Regions from separate parts of the Robertmurraya sp. FSL W8-0741 genome, predicted to be linked through region 1. Evidence: predicted binding sites of a transcription regulator. Region 1 holds the regulator's gene; the other holds the start of a gene.
What was found. Region 1 encodes LexA, which represses DNA repair genes until DNA is damaged. Its sites were predicted from a motif close to CGAACATATGTTCG; they were not measured.

Region 1 (4,104 bases):
AGCTCCCATCGGCATACCAGGATGCCCTGAATTCGCCTTTTCAATCGCATCAATGGATAATGTTCTTATTGCGTTAACCGATAATGCATCTACTTGTCCAAACATTTGTTCTATCCCTCCTAATTATTCCAAACCTAAGTGAATTTTCGATCATAAGCAACTGTTTTATTACCTCGTATGTCTATCATTTCTAAACAAAAGGAAATCCACTCTACTTATTAAATATATAGCGGACGATTTGTTTTCTCAACAAAAAAGTGCAATTTGTTCCTATTTTTCCACTTTTGAATACAATTCTAAGTGTCCATAACAAAAAGGAATACAGTACACTGCATTCCTCAAAAAATTAGTGAAGTTTGTTTCTTTTTTGATATTCCTTAAGTTTTTTTGGAGTAACATCATTCCCTTTTGGATCAATAATTGTAACGCCCTTTAGCGTATTTAACATTGACGAACGAAAAGTTTCCAAATACTCTTTTCTAAGTGCAGATTGCTCCTTCGCTTCTTCCTCAGTTAAACTCCCTTGCTTCGCCTTTTTAGCTAATTCATTAATTCTGGCCAACTTTTCTTTTGACAGCATAATTAAGCTCCTTTTTATGTTTGTTACATCTATAGATTCTTCATAATATTCGTGTCTTCATTCTATGCCCAAACTAGTAAATTTCATATTACTAGAATCTATAAGTGATTACAAGCAAAGAGCCTAGTTTTCATGTTTGTTGACATCATCCATATATTCCTTATATCTACGATGAACGGTCGCTTTTGAGACTGAATATCCAAAACCTCTTAATGTCGCAGCAATCTCAGCAAAAGTCAACTCATTTCTGCGCAAGCGAATGATTTCTTCTAAAGGTACCTCCAACTTTTCTCTACCACTGTTGAAACCAAGATTTTTAAGGTTTCTTTGAGGTTCGTAACCATCTTTAACAGCCCGCTTCATGCCTCTTTTAATTTTACTATTATGTAATTTCCTTTGGTATTCTTCCACCATTGCAACAATTTGTAAAACCATTGAATCCGATTCGGAGATTTGCAGCTCTCCGTTGTGAGCAATTGAAAAAAGAGAAACGCCCTCTTTCATAATACAATGAAGCAAGGCAATTTTCGCATTGCCTCTTCCCAGTCTTGTTTCATCTTGAATAAGAACAATTTTTACATCTTGATCTTTAATGATAGAAAGCATCTCCAAGATGCCTTCACGCTCATAATCATAGCCGCTCGCTTTTTCTTTTATCACTTTAATAACGTCAAGATGATATTGTTGAGCTAAGGTCAATAATTCTTCTTCCTGTCTTGCCAATGATGTTTCTTGGGTATCCTTATTTGTACTAACACGGCAGTAAATAATTGCTTTCATTGAATTATTTCTATTCATCTTCTCGGCTGCTGGCAATATATAATCCATCTTTCTTAACCGGAATGACGATAGAGTCTCCTACATAGATTGTCTCATCAATTTCATTCGCGTTTTTTACCCACTTGATAAATTCAGCAGGAGAAAGCTGATGTTCGTCAGCGTACGTTTCCGCAAACTTCCATAAGGAATCCCCTTCCTCAACTTTAATTGTTAAATAATCTTCCTCTATAGAAGTAGGCGTTTTTTCTGCCAACACAAATGCGAGTACAAAGCTCAAACCAATTAATAGAATTGCGTAACAATATTGATTCCATAGTTTCTTCATCTTTCACACCTCAAACTAAGAATATATGTTCGTTATTAATTTCATTATAATACGAACGTTTGTTTCTAGTCAATAAAAAGTTCGAACTTATGTTTGTATCAGTTGGAAATACATGCTATAATCAAAGCAAGAAATAGAATTCGAGGTGTGTAATATGGTAAAGCTATCAAAAAGACAGCAAGATATTCTTGAATTTATAAAAGACGAGGTCAAGCTAAAGGGATATCCGCCATCCGTAAGAGAAATCGGTGAAGCTGTTGGCCTCGCATCTAGCTCAACCGTTCACGGGCATTTAGCTAGACTCGAGAGCAAGGGGCTCATCCGCCGGGACCCAACGAAACCACGTGCGATTGAAATTTTAGAAGCTGATGAAGAAGCAAATATTCCGAAAAGTAGAGTAGTAAATGTACCCATTGTCGGAAAAGTTACTGCCGGACTGCCGATTACGGCAATCGAAAATGTGGAGGAGTATTTTCCATTGCCTGAGCGCTTTGCAGCAGACGACGAACATGTATTTATGCTTGAGATTATGGGAGAAAGTATGATCGAAGCCGGGATTTTGGACGGTGACTATGTCATTGTTAGGCAACAGCAATCTGCCAGTAATGGAGACATTGTGGTAGCAATGACTGAAGAAGATGAAGCAACGGTAAAACGCTTCTTCAAAGAAAAAGATTATATTCGTTTGCAGCCTGAAAACTCAACGATGGAACCGATTATTTTGAGAAACGTCTCCATTTTAGGAAAAGTTATCGGTGTTTACCGTCATATACACTAATCTTATCAATCTCTTAAAGCAGGTTATCCTGCTTTTTTTGTTCCTTTTGAATAATTTTTCTTCGTTTACTACATATTAAAAGAAAAAATTTTGAAAGGGTTTTTATATGAGCACTCTTATTTCTCAATTTCTAGTCAGCTTACTCTCTTCTTCTCTTGATATGAAGTATAACTTAAATTGGCATCGCAAACTCATTCTTCTCTTTATTCCCCTTTTTATCTTTTTTGCTTTTTTGCAAACAGAATATTTGCTTAAGAGAATAGAGATAAAACAATCGACAGAAACTAAAAAATAACTGGGAAAAGTTTAGCAATATTATCCGCTCTAGGCTGACTGCAAACAAATAAGTCGAAGACGTGAAGAACTAAAGACTACTAAAGGGCAACGATTACTTTTTCTTATCCCTCAATCATTAAAATTTTAACATTTGCAAAATCACCGGAGCACCTTTCGGGGGCACGTCTTCTGTTTTTAATGTAATTTCTCCTTTTTGCACTGCGTAGCAGTCCTTCGGCTGCAACACTCCGTTAATAAAAAGATTCATATATGATACTTGCGAGGGGGCAAGAATTACCTGCTTCCCTAATTCAGGAATTCCATCTACTTCTTTGTATGATTTTGATTCTCCATCTGAAACGGTGTAGTATTCGTATACTTCCACTTTTTTAGGAAGATGATGGCGGGAGATGACAGGAGGAATTAACGGAATGGTCAAAAAGGGTTTGATAAAATGATTGCGATCCCTATTTTTAGATGCCACCTTTTCTTTCCTCCTTTATGCTCACGATACATGCCTTTTTCAACATTATATAAATAGGTCGAGATTATGTGCTTGGTCTTACATTATCTATACGTAAGTTTAGTCAATAAATGACAACAGGCATAATATAGTAAAAACTTGGAAAGGAGGAGTTACCTTGCCCCTGCAGATTATGAAACTAGCAATTAGTGCAACTTCGACGATTAGCACATTTCCAACTGTTGAAAGATTCTTCACTGAAGCGGCAGAACAAGTTACTGGCGATGGTACTTTAACGATTGCGGTTGAGGATTTCTGGACTGACACTGGAGCAGCAGCAGACACACTTCCAGAATTAACGGCTGACAATAGCTACATTAATGTTTATATAAATGGTGTGCTGCAAATGGATGACTTAATTGCCTACACGCCAGGTGCTACTGGTGTAGGACAATTAGTGATAACTGTTCCTACTGGTTCAACAATTGAAGCAGCATCTCCAGTCGTCCTAGTTGTCACAAACTTTGCGCCAACAAGCGATACAACGATTATCACCTAAGTAAATCTCACCTCTGAAAATGATATTTCAGGGGTTTGTTTTTTTGCATATTACCATTTAATACGCATCAAAAAAAACAGATGCCTGTCAAAAAACCCTTCAGTTTAACGGAAAAGCGTGCGAGACCAAGCATCACACGAAATGAGGCAAAAATCGTTTTATCAACAATTCTGTTAATAAAGCTTATCTAATAAAGTTTATATTGATGCTTCATAAAATATTGAATATAATTTATGAAATGCCTCTGTAGCTCTAGAAGGGAAGAGCGCCGGAAAACATTGTAGAACCGGGTCGCAAGGCAAGGGTTTCAGAAGCACCGAAAAGCAAATTAGCTGAGGCAGGT
Region 2 (4,104 bases), 690 kb from region 1:
AGAATGGATTTATTGACAATGCAAGTGATGCCGCGAAGCTTAAACAAACAGATTTTATCGATAAAATTGCTCAAGGGCATGTGAATGGTCTTGTTAAAGCTTTAGGGTTAAAAAAAGTTAAATCAGGAATAGCAGAACCAAAACCAGAAAAAGAAGATGAGGTGAATTGGCTGATGGAACCAGTTAAATTTTCAGTGAAAGAGATGGAAAATGCATTGCTACGTGTACTCGGTCGCTTTGAGCAAAAAGACCCGGCACTCGGTAAAGAATGGCGTACCAAGTTTATCAACGGCGAGTTAACAGGAGCAGATGCTTTAGGGATACTTTATGTGGCTGTAGATCGCGGTTATATCACTGGTAAAAGTGAGTAAAATGCTAAAGCCCTTACTCTTTTTGAGTAGGGGCTTTTAATATTGGGTCATAGTATGATATTATTTTCTTCTATTCCAAATTGAGGGCTGCTAACTTCTTGTGCAGCTGGGGGACCAGGAGGCTGCTTTTCAATTTGGTGTGGTAATACTGGAATTGCTCTCTGAACTTGAGAGATAAATGCCACTCCATTATGATTTTCAATAATTTTTGTAGCTGGAGTAGCAGTTAAAGTATGTATGCATGCATGGTGAACGGAAAGAACCGCATCCTGTAATTTTTTATCATCCTCAAGTGCTTGAACTGCTAACCCAATATCTCTTGCTCTACCCAGAGAAATATGACGATCATGAGAATAGGTTAAAGCATGATTTCCTAGTTCAGAAACAATGTAGTCAGCTTTTTTTTCTTTGTTAGAAGAGTCTTTAAACATTCCAGTTATTAACCATTCTTTTACCATTTGGTTTGACCAGTCAATTGCCTTTTCACATTCTCCTATTAAAGTAGGACTATATTTAGCTATGATAGGTTGCCAAATTGGAATTTTCTTTGGATCCTCAGTAATTTCTTTTACTGCCCTATTAAACTCTTCAATAATTCCATGTGTTGGGTAGCCCCGGTATTGTGGATCTATAGGTCCAAGGTTAGAATGTTTGCCCATAATTATTTCTTTAGAAGCACATGCAATCATTGTACCTGCTGACATTGCAATCTGTGGTACAATTACTCTAATATCAGTTCCAAAAATAGATTTTAGATACTCAACTAAGGATTCGGTAGCTGCTATACTACCACCGGGGGTATGTAAGAATAAATCTAGTCCTTTTGTCTTGTCTAATCCATTCATAACTGTCATGAAACCGTTTTTGTCACTATCGTCAACAGAAAAACCATTATAACGTTCAGCAACTAATTCTTGTTTTTGAAGCCATCCTGAATAATAAACTATTACATTTCTCTCAGTAATTTCATGTAAGGCCCTTAGATATTTTCTTCTAATTGAATCAAAAGGATTGTTAAAAATATTGATTTCATTTAAAATTTCACTCCAATTAGGCATTTTATCTTTGTTCCCCCCTTTCGGTTGGAGTTACAACAATATGTTTGGTGACAAATTTACTATTTGTTTCATCATCTAACAGTGTTGAACCAAAAGTATACTTTTTTCTATTTTCTTTGCTATTAATATTTAACTTCCTAAAAATGTCGGTTATTTCTGGTCGGATTTCATCGTTCTTCAAATTAATACCTCCCTTTATTTCTTATAATATATTAACATCAATTATAAAAATAATATACCTTTTGAAAAATCACTTGTGCAGAAATTTGTAGAAATTAATAAAAAAATTTCAGTCGCAAAAGAAATTACAATATTATGCATAACTCATTTATTATTATTATTATGTTTTTTGTGAAAAATGATACTTTCAATGAGAGCAAAATAGGACGGCTTAAACTTAACAGATAGCTACTCAAAAATTCGCCTGTCTCTATCTAGGATTGTTAAAAGCATCGGCAATAAAATGGATTGCTCAATGATTTTACGGTCATCCTCTGGGATAATTGCCAACTAAATCATCTCCGTTTTGCTAATGTCATTAATCGATAACCTTAATATCTCCTTGTCTGTGTCGATTAATAAGGTCTTAGTGACGTAATCAATTTTGTCGATTACGCCCTCAATGTCTTTAAAATATCCATCATCCCATAGTGTAAGTCGCATAGGCATGGTGTAATTAAGTGAGTTATAAATATCAATGTTTATTTGCTCAAGTTCTTGTTCGTCTAAAATTGGCTTAGGTACTTTTTCTTTCTCTTTCCCCATTTTGATAAGTTCTTCTTTATGCTCCGGCAACATCATACGACTTGATTCCCACCGTAAATTACTTCCCTCTGTCAGTTTGTTCATAATTCAATCACATCTCCTTTGATATTATTATACAAACATCTGTTCGTATTTCAAGTATAAAAAAATACCGCCTCATTAAGAGACGGATATGTTTCTCGATGATTAAATATCAAGTATCTGTTTTTTCTTCGCTTGAAATTCTTCCTCAGTAATGATTCCATCATCTAATAATGATTTAAGTTCTTTAAGAGAGTTGAGGTCGGAACCAGAAGAACTTTGATAGTTCATTTTCTTTTCTATTTCAGCCTTTAATTTTAAAGCTTCCTCGTTCTGATCTCTTTTAAACTTAACAGCATTTTGTGGTTGATCCACAGTTCTTAATATTCCTACCATAGAACTTCTAGGGGTGGATAATTGCAGATACCCAGATGAAGTCAAAGAAGCTTCTTTGAATTTAATTTCTTGAATCTGACTGTACAGTACTTTTGTTTCTCCACGTAATGATTTATGGATCATTAAGTCATTCTTTCCTCTTTTAAAAATTACACCATCATCTGTCAACTCTACAATAGTGTTAGGTTTTTTAAAGGTGTAGCTCATTCCTTTTCCTCCTCATATGAATACAATTCATCTACTTTAACCCCTAATAATTCAGCTAAATCCCACAATATTGGAGCACTTGGATAATTCTTTCCTGTGCACCAAGTACTAATTGTATTTGCTGATTTATCATATCTTTTCCTAATAAAATCTCTATCATATTTAGAACGATCAATCAACCAACCGATATTACTTTTTAATTGTTTCATAACATCACCTATAAATATATTCCACAAATAATAAATGATTCCTTTACAAAAATTTTCTTGAAAGATACAGAAATAATCGTGATAGACAGGCATTGATAGATATAGTCGCCCATACACTGTACTAGACAGTGACAAAGCGAGGTGGTTAAAAGTGGATCCTTTTACATTCGGTATAGCCTTTGTCGGTGCTTCTAGTGGAATGTTTATATTGATTCATGCTTTAGAGCAGTCGGGGATTTCAATCAATCATGAAGTCGTGACATTTCAAGAAATAAGATAAAAATAGAAGTTTGTCCTACCATATCATATGAAGGAAGAAAAGCTGCCACCAAGAGACTCATCGGGGCATCCCATAAAGTCCCCATTGCGATTTCCCCGCTTATCTACCTTTTCCCAACAGCATCACCTGAAAATCCTCATTGTGCTTGGGTAGCTCATGAACATATTCTTGATTATAGAAAAGGAAAAGATAATAGTACAACGATAATTAAAATTCAAAGCAATCGTTACATCCCCCTGCCTATTTCAACTCGCTCTTTTGAAAATCAATTGCTCCGTACCCTGATGTTAAAGTCCACTCTTTCAAAAGGCGCTGAACAATCTATTACAAGAGCGTTTTACGCGAAAAAATTTCGAAAACAAAAAGCCGCTGCTGAAAACTCCGAACTTTACGATTGGGAATGAGCATGGCTATTGAATACTGAGATGTGTTAAATAGAACTCAAGCAGTTCTTGTACTTTGTTGCGAATTCTTGGGTTGAAATAATTATGCTGCTCTTCGTAGCCCCTGTAGAGAAACGTATACATAGTAAACGCTTCATCTCTTTTTAATTCAAATACTTTAAGATTATTTTGTTTCATATACTTTTTTATTTGCGCTAATTCTAATTGAATGGTCTTCATCGATTTTTCAATGAGATTTATATAAGGTTGTTTCAGCTTAAATGAACCTTGATTAATCAATTCTAAATCTCGATTTAAAATGGTGAGGACCATGGGCAAATAGATCGCCTTTTCAATGATGTCCCGCTCTTCCTCAGGGATTCTAGTCATAATCGTTCACCTCAACATTTCATT

Region 2: a site for LexA is predicted at 2,311-2,324, ahead of NST02_RS17740 (YolD-like family protein). Genes of this name have one in related genera too.

What each region holds. Positions count from the first base shown of each region.
Region 1 is NZ_JBBOQG010000001.1:2,975,603-2,979,706, forward strand. It holds gene tkt (transketolase) at 1-105, opposite strand, end outside; gene NST02_RS14440 (DUF896 domain-containing protein) at 347-580, opposite strand; gene NST02_RS14445 (YneB family resolvase-like protein) at 704-1,360, opposite strand; gene yneA (cell division suppressor protein YneA) at 1,371-1,685, opposite strand; gene lexA (transcriptional repressor LexA) at 1,840-2,463, shown strand; gene NST02_RS14460 (DUF4183 domain-containing protein) at 2,876-3,223, opposite strand; gene NST02_RS14465 (DUF4183 domain-containing protein) at 3,381-3,761, shown strand.
Region 2 is NZ_JBBOQG010000001.1:3,670,256-3,674,359, reverse strand. It holds gene NST02_RS17755 (N-acetylmuramoyl-L-alanine amidase) at 1-371, shown strand, start outside; gene NST02_RS17750 (SDH family Clp fold serine proteinase) at 419-1,429, opposite strand; gene NST02_RS17745 (hypothetical protein) at 1,431-1,610, opposite strand; gene NST02_RS17740 (YolD-like family protein) at 1,940-2,278, opposite strand; gene NST02_RS17735 (SHOCT domain-containing protein) at 2,381-2,818, opposite strand; gene NST02_RS17730 (helix-turn-helix transcriptional regulator) at 2,815-3,027, opposite strand; gene NST02_RS17725 (hypothetical protein) at 3,179-3,307, shown strand; gene NST02_RS17720 (competence protein ComK) at 3,289-3,711, shown strand; gene NST02_RS17715 (hypothetical protein) at 3,718-4,080, opposite strand.